DNA from 2 places in the Paenibacillus sp. DRB1-1 genome. Region 1 is predicted to be linked to the other one. Evidence: riboswitches for the same ligand, from Rfam matches in the RefSeq annotation. Region 1 holds a riboswitch; the other holds the start of a gene.
What was found. Region 1 has a riboswitch for cyclic di-GMP ahead of ACQW03_RS09090 (collagen binding domain-containing protein). Riboswitches for the same ligand answer to the same signal wherever they lie in the genome.

Region 1 (5,217 bases):
TTCTCGCTGGTTTGACGAGCAAGCGCCTCCAGCAGCGGTCCGGCGTCAACGTCAGTCACCTGCCGCTTGAGCTCCGCCACGATGACCGGAGCCAATTCCGCGAGCGGGAGCGACTGGACGAGACGCTTGGCAAGAACATCTATAGATGCTGCCGCCTCCGGGGTACGCACTCCTTTTTCCACACCGCCCAGCACCAAATCGGCCAAACGAATATCTGCAATTTTAGACGCAATGCTGTCTTTGTTTAGCAGGTTATTTTCCACGGTACTCACCAATGCATTCGTGAGCTTGTCCCTATTTTTAGGAAGCAGCGCCGTATGTGGTATCGGAATGCCTAGCGGATGGCGGAACAAAGCAGTGACAGCAAACCAGTCTGCCAGTCCCCCTACAAGTCCTGCCTCAAAAGCTCCGGCTAACAAACGAGCCCAGCCATATTGCTGGAAGGGCAATGTGGCTGCAAAGCCTGCCCCTAGAATAACGAGCGACCAAGCCGCTGCGGTTTTCGTACTTTTTGGTTTTCCCATCCTGTAATCCTCCAAACTGACTATCGAGTAAGTAAAGCACTATACCTGTATTACCCATCATATCATTGCCCGTGTCATTTCCAAAGTTAAAAGCACTTTTGATGAAACGCGCAAGGGCACTTTTTGCGTATTTTTTTATGCATATATCTCTCTTTTTTACATTCATGTTTGTGAACAAAATCACAGTAGTGGGCCCAAACTCTTATTTTCAATAATAAGCCTTACGAACCATTTTATCAGAACCAAGTCCCATTTTTTTTAAACCGAAAGGAGAAGTGAACAAGAAAGTTGAATGGGCATAAGATACCTTTTTTCAGTAGCATTTTGGTATTTGACCTCAGAAAGGATTTGAATCCATGATAACCCCAGATTCTTTCAACAGCATTCGACTTTTTCATATGGATTATCAGGTTAAATATCCATAAAAAGCGAGACTCCCATAAAGCTCACACACATATTTTGATATATAGACATATTTGTTGTGATAAAATAAACTTTTATAAATAGGAAATCATGTTTAATCAGCCATTATATATTGGTAAATCAAACCAAGATATGCTAGATAAAATTGCTTTTTTGTAAAGGAATTGAATATGACAACAGACCAAAAAAACAACTTGGGCCTCTGGAATAGCGATCCGGTCGTAATTGTACGTACTCCCTCCGCTTTTGCCAAGCAATCCCTTTTATATATTCAGGAATTAGGCTACTTCCAAAAAACCTCTGCTTTTACGATGGAAAGGAAAGAACTTGCCTCTTTTTTGCTTGTCTTTACGTTGTCTGGTAAGGGAGAATTACTGTACCGGGACAAGAAATATATCTTAAAACCTCAAGATTTGTTCTTTATTAATTGCGAGGAATATGTTCAATACAGTACCTCCGGTCATGAATCCTGGGAGTTTATCAGCCTGTACCTGTATGGCAACCTGATCGAAAATTTTTACGAACAATTTGCCAAGCATAATAAACCGGTCATTTCCATGCATAATCCGTATATTATATTGGATAAGCTCCATGCCCTGATTTGCGGGCAGTCTGACAGAAGTCTTTCCGCTGAGCTACTAACGTCCAGGCTCATTGGTGAAATACTGACGTTCATTTTGCAGCATCCCTATGATCATCCACATGTGAATGCTGAAACCCTCAGCGAAGTACGCCGGGTACAGCAATATTTGGATCAGTCTTACTGTGAGCGAATAACACTGGACTCGCTGGCAGATATGTTTGAATTAAACAAGTTTAATCTGGCTAAAAATTTCAAAAAGCAGATCGGTTTCTCTCCGATTGATTATCTCATTAATGTCCGTATCACAGCCGCTCAAAGCTGGCTTAAAACCAGTGACATGTCCATTGTGGATATCGCAAGGTACGTAGGGATTCCCAATACGAGCCATTTTATTAACCTATTCAAGGAGCATGTAGGAGAAACACCTCATTCCTTCCGCAAAAAATGGGGAAACCGTTCCAAGTTGTAAATGAGAGGTTACATGAAATCAGTTTGATAGATGATAGACGCACAAGCTATTCAAGTTAATGGCAAAACTGTCGAAAGGCAGTGACGCAAAACTATAGGGCCTTCCTATCCAGATGGCAGCCAGCTACCAGATGAACGAGCTTTTTATTATGTCTTTTTTACATAGATCCATCACAAATTGCTATGCCTCTCTCGAAGAAAGCCCTGATCACTATGATCAGGGCTTTTTTTCTATTGGGATAGTCATGTCAGCCTAGCATGCTGAATATACTAATTTCAAAGCATTACCCATATTACGATGAATAGGAGAATCACTTGGAGCATGAGAACAAAAATAAATGTTATGATCATTGTCTTATTGCTCATTGTCCAAAGCTTTTTCAGCGCAACGCTGGCTTACGCAGATGCTCCAGCCCCAGAACTGCCGCAGAGTGCTGTATCTGATCCTACACATACCGTTACAGATGCTGTATACGTTGTCCCAAACCTTGAACCTCCTGGGGAGATTCCTTCAAACACGGTCCCCTTCGTTCAAGGAGCAGTCAGTTCAAAATCTCAACATGATGCAGCTCCGCAGAGCATACTAACGAAGTTGAGTCTGACCGACGAAACAGGTCGTGTCATTGATGCGGTATATAGTCCCGGCAGCCAATTCGACATCGGATCAGCCATCCAACTAGGATATGAATGGGAGCTTCCTGACAATACCTATAAGTCAGGGGACACCTTCACCTTTCATTTACCAGAACAGTTTGTCATCTACTCTGATATCTCATCTCCGTTAGTCACTACCGACGGAACCGTGGGATACTTCACAGTAGATCGTCAGGGCAAGGTTATCATGACCTTTAACCAATATGTAGAGAATCACTCCAATGTCAGCGGTAAACTACAAGTTAAAACCGAGTTTACAAAAGAAACGGTGAAAGGCAGTACAGAAATCATCATTCCGATTCCGATCAAAGGCGGGGTGCAAACGGTCATCGTGAATGTCAAACCCCAGTCAGGGCCAACCCTAAGCAAACAAGGGAAAATAGCTGGCACAAACCAGATCGACTGGACCATTGATGTGAACAAACAGCTAAACACCGTAAAACATGCCCTCATCTCCGATCCCATTCCTTCAGGGCTGGAACTCAGAAGAGACTCTATCCGGCTCTATCATCTACAAATCAATATCGACGGCTCAACCGTTGTTCGAGACCTAGTAAATGCGAGTGAATATGCCATTGAAGCAGATCAAGCCGGGACAGGGTTTGTGATTCGTTTTCAAGACGATAGCATTAACACGGCCTATCAGATTCAATATTCCACGCGTATTATTGGCGACGAAACACGTTTTTCCAACACAGCGACACTTTCAGGAGATGCAATAGAGAACGTTGCTGCTACCGCTACTGTTCAGGTAGAACGTGGTGAAGAATTCTTGTCCAAAAAGGTTGAAAAATATGATCATGCCACACAAACACTCTCGTGGGCCATAAGATATAACTTCGGCGAGACAAAAATCCCCGAAGCCAAAGCTCTTTTAATTGATCATTTCAACAAAACTCAAGAGTTGCTGCCCGGTTCTTTGAAAGTATTTAAGGGAAACACACTGGAGGAACTCCCATCGTGGGCGTATACTGTCATCCCAGTTGATTATCCGGACCGCAACGGCTTCAAACTTCAATTCAACTTCGACGTAGATTCAGCCTATACCATCCGATACCAGACTCAAGCCAGAGGCCGTGTCTATGAAAATGAAAAAGTTATAAACATCATAACCTCAGATGGAACCCAGAAGATCGTATCGACGGAAATCATAAGTGGAGTTATGACTAAAATGTATGACACACCCAATTACAACACCAAAATCATACCTTGGGTGATTACCATCAATACGGACTTGTACACCATGAAAAATATTGTCATTCAGGATGTGTTTCCAAACGGGGGCTTGGCCTTGTTACCGGACACCCTGAAAATTCAAAGTGTTGACGGAACAACGGAGCTACGTGCGCCCACAGATTATGAGCTGGTTCCGCTATCACAGGACTATAAACAAGGATTTACGCTCATTTTTCATAAAACCATTCAGAAAGCTTATACGATCAAGTATTCAACCACCTATAATAATGACTGGAAAACGGATACGACGAAGCCTGAGTTTCGTAATAAATCCCTTATAGAATACCAGTTTGAAAACGGAGAAAGATCATCGCAAGACGTGGAGTGCCCAATCTGGCCGGACTTTATGACACAACGAAACGGTGCCAAGCAAGGAAGCTATAATGCGACCTTCAAGCTCATTACCTGGGACATTAAAGCTAACTACAATCGCAAGATTCTGAATCACGCGGAAGTGAGAGACCCCTTGTTGCAAGGTCAGAAGTTACTGCCCGCCTCCGTAAAGGTATACGATATGACCCTGCTGGGATGGTGGGATGGCGTACAAAAAGGGGCTGAAATCCCGGCAGATCAATACACCATTATTCCCCCCTCCGAGCAAAATGGTAATGAATTGCGTATCCAGTTCAAAAATAAGATACAGACTCCCTACTGGATTACCTTTCAAACTTCATTGGAAGGAGAACTGATTGAAAAGGAAATCCATAATCAAGCCCTTCTACTGGATGGACAAAAAACAGTCTCCGAATGGGCAGCGCAAGTCACGTTACCTCATGGCGGAGAATATGTCTCTAAAGTCGGTACACAAAATGGAAATAAGATCGATTGGAGCATCCGCATCAATGAAGGACAGTCCCATGTATCCAACGCTAAAATTATAGATCAGCCTAGCAACAATCAAATCCTAATTGAGGATTCCTTTCATTTGTACTCTACAATCATCGCTGCCAACGGAAATACCACCAAAGGCACCGAGTTGATTAGAAACCAAGATTACAAGCTGTATATCAAGACAGACGCTCAAGGCCAGCAAACTTTTGAAGTTTCTTTTGCCAAGGATATTTCCACTGCTTTTATACTTGAATACCAATCATTCATTCATGCTGAAGACAAAGCCAAGGTGAGTAATAAGGTTGCCTTTGAGGGGGAGCGCTTGACGACAGAGATGCGGGAAACCAGCCAGGAAATCATCGTGCGAACGTCTTCCGGCTCCGGTTCTGGCGGAGGTGTGACCGAAAGTCTTGAGCTGACCAAGGTAGATCAAGATATGCCTGACAAGGTACTGCCTGGCGCACAGTTTGCGCTCTATGATAAAGGTCAAAAAAGAGC
Region 2 (5,217 bases), 880 kb from region 1:
GATGCGTATCATTGGTACCGAACTCTGTGTTCAGCATCTTCTTCGCCAATCCATTGCTCGAACCGCCGAAGGTTTTTAAATTTTGGACGAAGCTGCCCCCGCCCTCTTCATTGTACGATTCACCATAGGCGTGTCCATTGGTCAAGTCGGTGACTTCCTCCAGCTGTTTACGTTGCGCTGGGTCCCGTTCCCATCCATCTGGGTCACCGCATTTTTGCGTACCTCCGGTTTGATTTTTGCACGCCTTGGTAGAGTACGTTGGCCAGTAGGCCCAGCCCGGTGCTACGGTTTTGAGATGCGGTGCCAATTGCTTGCCTTCTGTATTCAACCACTTGGCCACAGCCAGATTTACCGCCTTGGAGCGATTAAATAATCCAGGTTCGTTATCTACTTCATAATATTGAAGATAAGAACCGTATTTTTTTACATAATCGCGCAACTTTTGCTTGGCCGTCTCTGGTAGAGAACCATCTTTTTGCAGCTTAATATCACCTGTATATAGATACAAAGCAGACGATTGCATATTATACTGCTTTAACGTTTGATAGTAATCATCCACGTCCGTACAGGCCTTGCCCACATTACTGGCACAGGTGACCCTCATGACGTTGCCACTATAAGCAATGCCCAGCCACTTGAGAACGTATGGTAAATGCTTAACTGCACCCTGATCATAATAAAATTCTTTATTGTTCACATTTGTTCCGGTTAGTATATATTTACCGTGTACCGGTTCGGTCGCAGGTGAAGCTAACGTCTCCAAGCTCAAGTCATCCCAAGTCCACCACACATTTTTATCTTCTGCAGAGGAGCAGTATAGGCAGCGCGCTGTCTTTAGCTTGAGTACGTTAACACCGCTTTGCAATTGCTCTTTGGGTATATACAAATCGTAGTTGTTTTTGAAATTATAAGCACTCCCAGTACCAGATACCCCGGCAATCTGAATAATACCGGATAGCTGATGATTTGAAAATACAGCCATTTGCGGGACTGCTTTGCCCGCATCCAAAATCCGAACACGGAATATCATACCATTGGGAGGAATTTGATTCAGCTTATACTGGAGTGTCAGTTCAGGGTTCGTGGACGCATTCAAACCGGGAGGAATATCTCCACTGCTGAGCAATACCGGAACTGTTGTACTTCTCTCTGCTTCCGACAATGCTGACAATGCTCCTTTAGCAGACGATTCGGTAGAGGCAGCTGCTGCAGAAATATCGATATTTTCCCTACCAACCACACCTTTGAATTCCGCTGAAGAGTCATCCCTCTGACCCAGCTTCCATACTGGACTGGCAGCCGCTACTTTATCCGTCTGCAATTCTGCGCTTCTTGAAGGCGTGTATATAAACCAAGCGATCATCGCTATAGCTACGACCGCTAGTAGTCCAGATAAAACTACTGTATACCTATGGGATAACCATTTTTTTATCATATGATCCACCCTCTCTCCTCAAATTTTTTGACCGGGAAAGAGTATCAATCAAGGAAGAAACAAAGCGTTTTCGGGAATCACCGCTTTCGCTTCATGCTGACTTTCCCACATTAGACGTGCCATCGCATCGCCTTTTTCATCATAGTATTCCACTTTTAAATCTACCATTTTGCCTGCTTCCAAAGTAATACTACCTTTACGCTCTGTCCAGCTTTGTTTGAACCAGCTGTCAATAACCAACTTGCCGTCTACCCATACACGGATACCATCATCAGATATCGTTGTGAACGTATAGGTCTCGCTATATTGCGGTTTGATTTTACCCGTCCAGCGAACCAAGAACTGATCGGCATTCACCTTCGGATCAGCTGCATTGGCACGCCAGTTGTAGTCCAGCTTGCTATCTGTACGGATCAAAGCAGGACTTCCACTCAAATTCATATTGTTAAAATATTCGCCCTGCAGCCCGTTCACATATACCACATCAGGAACGGAAGGAGGAGACGGAGCCGGGATAGGCTCACTTTGTCCCTCGTCCGGTAAGGTCGGTACATCTGTCCCAGGTTGTTCAATTGCTGCCAGCCCATTTTTCACATCATCCCGCGTCAAACTCTTCGAATCATTCATATAATCCTGAATTTGATTTGTTGTGTTATTCTCAGTCAGCATCTTGCCCCAAGTCATGGAATATACCCATTTAGGCTGAGCCTGCAATACCTCAGAACTAGGCATCTCACCGTGCTCCCCAATGGCAATCGGTTTATTCCGTGCCAGCCCAAGCAGACCTTCGTAATGACTTTGCTTAAAATCATTGTTGTAAATGTCTACTGCCAAAATGTCCACTTTGTCATCCCCCGGGTATTTCGGGGTATACGGGACAGTATACGAATTGGGAGCATTCGGACTCCATACCCACAGCAGATTGTTCAATTGATGTGTGTTTGTAAAACGGTCGTACATGATATTCCATAGCTGATTGAAATTAGTTTTGTTTCCCCACCAGAACCAGTCACCATTCATTTCGTGGTAAGGTCTCCACAAAACCGGAACCCCTGCATCACGAAGCTGCTTTAACGATACAGCGACCTTATCCAGATCGGCAATGAGGAGGTTATACTGCGCAGTACCTGGAGTCACGTATTTGTTGAACTCTGTCTGACTTACTTTCGCCTGTACATTGGCCCAAGTCAGTGGCCTACCTGGTAGCGCTTCATGAAAAGTCATCGTCACAATACCACCGGATCTACTCCAACGGATAGCACTATCGACGACATTTTTACGTTGTGCTGCTTCGGTAGCGTCAGATTGACCAGAGATAGCTCCCATCTCATAGCCGTGTACACCTACATATGCCTGACTGATTTTTTGGACCTTGTTACTTAATTCATCCGGACTTTCCAAATAATCATGCTGACCGGTGACTATTTTTTTCCCTGAGATGTTGAGTAAATAATTGTATAGTTCACGGGCCTGAGTAGAAGCGTCCGAATTAACAGGTTGTAATGAAGCGGCATTCGCTACAGACAGAGAATCAACAAAACCGACGGGCAACAATGAAAAAAGCATAACAACGGGGAGTACACGACGTATCAGTCGATACAGAGGAATAAAATTGAATCTCACTTTCGCTCTTCCTTTCGGTAGCCAGGCTGCCATCCTTGTGGAAGGCCCTTTAGCTTTGCGTACCTGCCTTTCGACAGGGCTGCGTTTATCGTTGGAAGGAGTTTGGATTCCTTCTTACCCTAAGTATCGACTTTTATTTACCAAAATTTAATAGGTCATGTTCATGAATTTACAGGTTTTCGTCCAATTTCGACAGTTTGGGCCATGAATTTTCATGAATTCGTCTTTTTTTCGTTTTTACGAAAATAATTATGAGATAAATTGGTGACGGGAAATTTCATTCCAATCCATACAAAAACGAACAATATCCTCTTCAACCAATTCAGAGCCAGTCTGCACCTCAATAAAATCCACATCGGTCACAGCCAAAATGCTATGCTTCGTCCCTTCAGGAATGCGAACTACATCGCCAGCCTTCACTTTGTGCAGCTTCTCATTCAAAATAATTTCCGCTTCACCGCTAATAATGGTCCAGATTTCACTTCGTTTGAAATGAAGCTGGTAGCTGATATTTTTGCCTTTCCGTACGCGAATTCGTTTGGTCAATACCTCGTTACCCTCGTCATACTTGACATAATCCACAACCCGATACTGCCCCCAACGACGTTCTTCATACATTGGACGCTGATCATGAGCCTTGAGCACTTCCTTAATGCGAGGACTTTCTGCCTTATTGGTCACAAGAATGCCATCCGGGCTAGCGGCTACAATCAGATCATTCGTTCCAATGATCGCTACAGGAATGTCTAACTCGTTAATAAGACTCGTATTGACGCAATCCTCCGTTACTACACCTCTGCCCACTTGTTGATTAGACATTTCTTCTGTGAGCGTATTCCAGGTACCTAAATCCTTCCAAAAACCATCATATGGAAGAACTACAATATCCTTTTCCTTCTCGACTACTTCATAGTCAAAGCTGATTTTTTCCAGAGATGCGTATTGCTTTTGCATTTCTTCATAATTAAGCGGCAACCCCTTGGATGCCAAGATATCCAGCAAATAACTTAATTTGAATGCAAAAACCCCGCAGTTCCATAGAGCATTGCGTTCAATCAGACGCTCCGCCTGCTCCCGGTCGGGTTTCTCTTGAAAATGGCTCACTTCGCGGTAGCCTGTGCTACCTTGAGTGGCATCGTTTTTCGGAATAATGTAACCATATTTCTCTGAAGGATAGGAAGGGACAACCCCGATTAAAGCAAGCTTGCCTTCACTCTCCTGAAGCGTATGTTCCAACTGGGCTACGGAAGCGAAGAAAGCATCCTCAACATAAGGATCTACAGGCAATATTGCTATAATTTCATCAGGCGAAACACCTGCAATGGAATATAGATAAGTCGCTGTCAGCGCAATCGCAGGAAAGGTGTCTCTGCGTTCCGGCTCAACAATGATGCGCGTATTCGGCCCGACCTGACTCTGGATCATTTCGACCTGTGCTCTCCCTGTCGCAATAAACGAGGATTCTGATAATCCGTTGTCTCCCAATTGTCTCCATACCCGCTGTACCATGGATTCCGAAGTCCCCTCCGGGCTCTCCAGTACCTTCAAAAATTGCTTGGAACGGGAATCGTTGGACAAAGGCCATAATCTTTTACCGGAACCACCAGACAAAAGTACGAGCTTCATAACTCTCCACTTCCTCTCTATAATGTATGGGTGATCGGATGGGGCAGGGTTGAGTAGCCCGCTACGGGATGGATTCGATCTTACGATCGCTGTTGGACCGGGATTCATTCGATTATATAAAATCGTATAAAGGTTTGAATCCCTCTAAGCTTATGCTTCCGATGCGAGCTTTCCTTTAGAAAGCTTTCAGGCGAACACTATCGCTTCTCCAGATTCAAATCCAACCCTTCGCTACTCAAAAATGCATCATATCGATCATACCTTGTGGTGCAAAAGGCACGACCGGACATTATTAAGTCCGGTCAGCCTGTAAAAATCTCACGCCTTCGGCAACAGCAATGGCTTCTTTGCGTCGCAGGAGCAGCATAGCGTATCCGCATGGTAGTGCTTGCTCCACAGGGGCGGCGCAGCGCCGCTTGATCGGAAGGAGCGGCTTCAACCGTGCCGCTCCTTCCGATACGCCCTTCCTGCTCCCACCCCATAAGGTGGGAGATTAAAAATCGTGACTCCACGGCGGAAAGCAGCGGAGCGGG

Region 2: it holds a riboswitch for cyclic di-GMP, as region 1 does, so the genes downstream of both, ACQW03_RS05340 (glycosyl hydrolase) here and ACQW03_RS09090 (collagen binding domain-containing protein) in region 1, are expected to answer to the same signal.

Annotation. Positions count from the first base shown of each region.
Region 1 covers NZ_JBODQH010000001.1:2,058,452-2,063,668, forward strand. Annotated here, with positions in the region: gene ACQW03_RS09080 (DUF445 domain-containing protein) at 1-524, opposite strand, end outside; gene ACQW03_RS09085 (AraC family transcriptional regulator) at 1,118-1,999, shown strand; cyclic di-GMP riboswitch class I at 2,050-2,130, shown strand; gene ACQW03_RS09090 (collagen binding domain-containing protein) at 2,321-5,217, shown strand, end outside.
Region 2 covers NZ_JBODQH010000001.1:1,175,214-1,180,430, forward strand. Annotated here, with positions in the region: gene ACQW03_RS05335 (hypothetical protein) at 1-1,435, opposite strand, end outside; gene ACQW03_RS05340 (glycosyl hydrolase) at 1,484-3,058, opposite strand; cyclic di-GMP riboswitch class I at 3,072-3,152, opposite strand; gene ACQW03_RS05345 (sugar phosphate nucleotidyltransferase) at 3,308-4,684, opposite strand; gene ACQW03_RS05350 (hypothetical protein) at 4,977-5,123, opposite strand.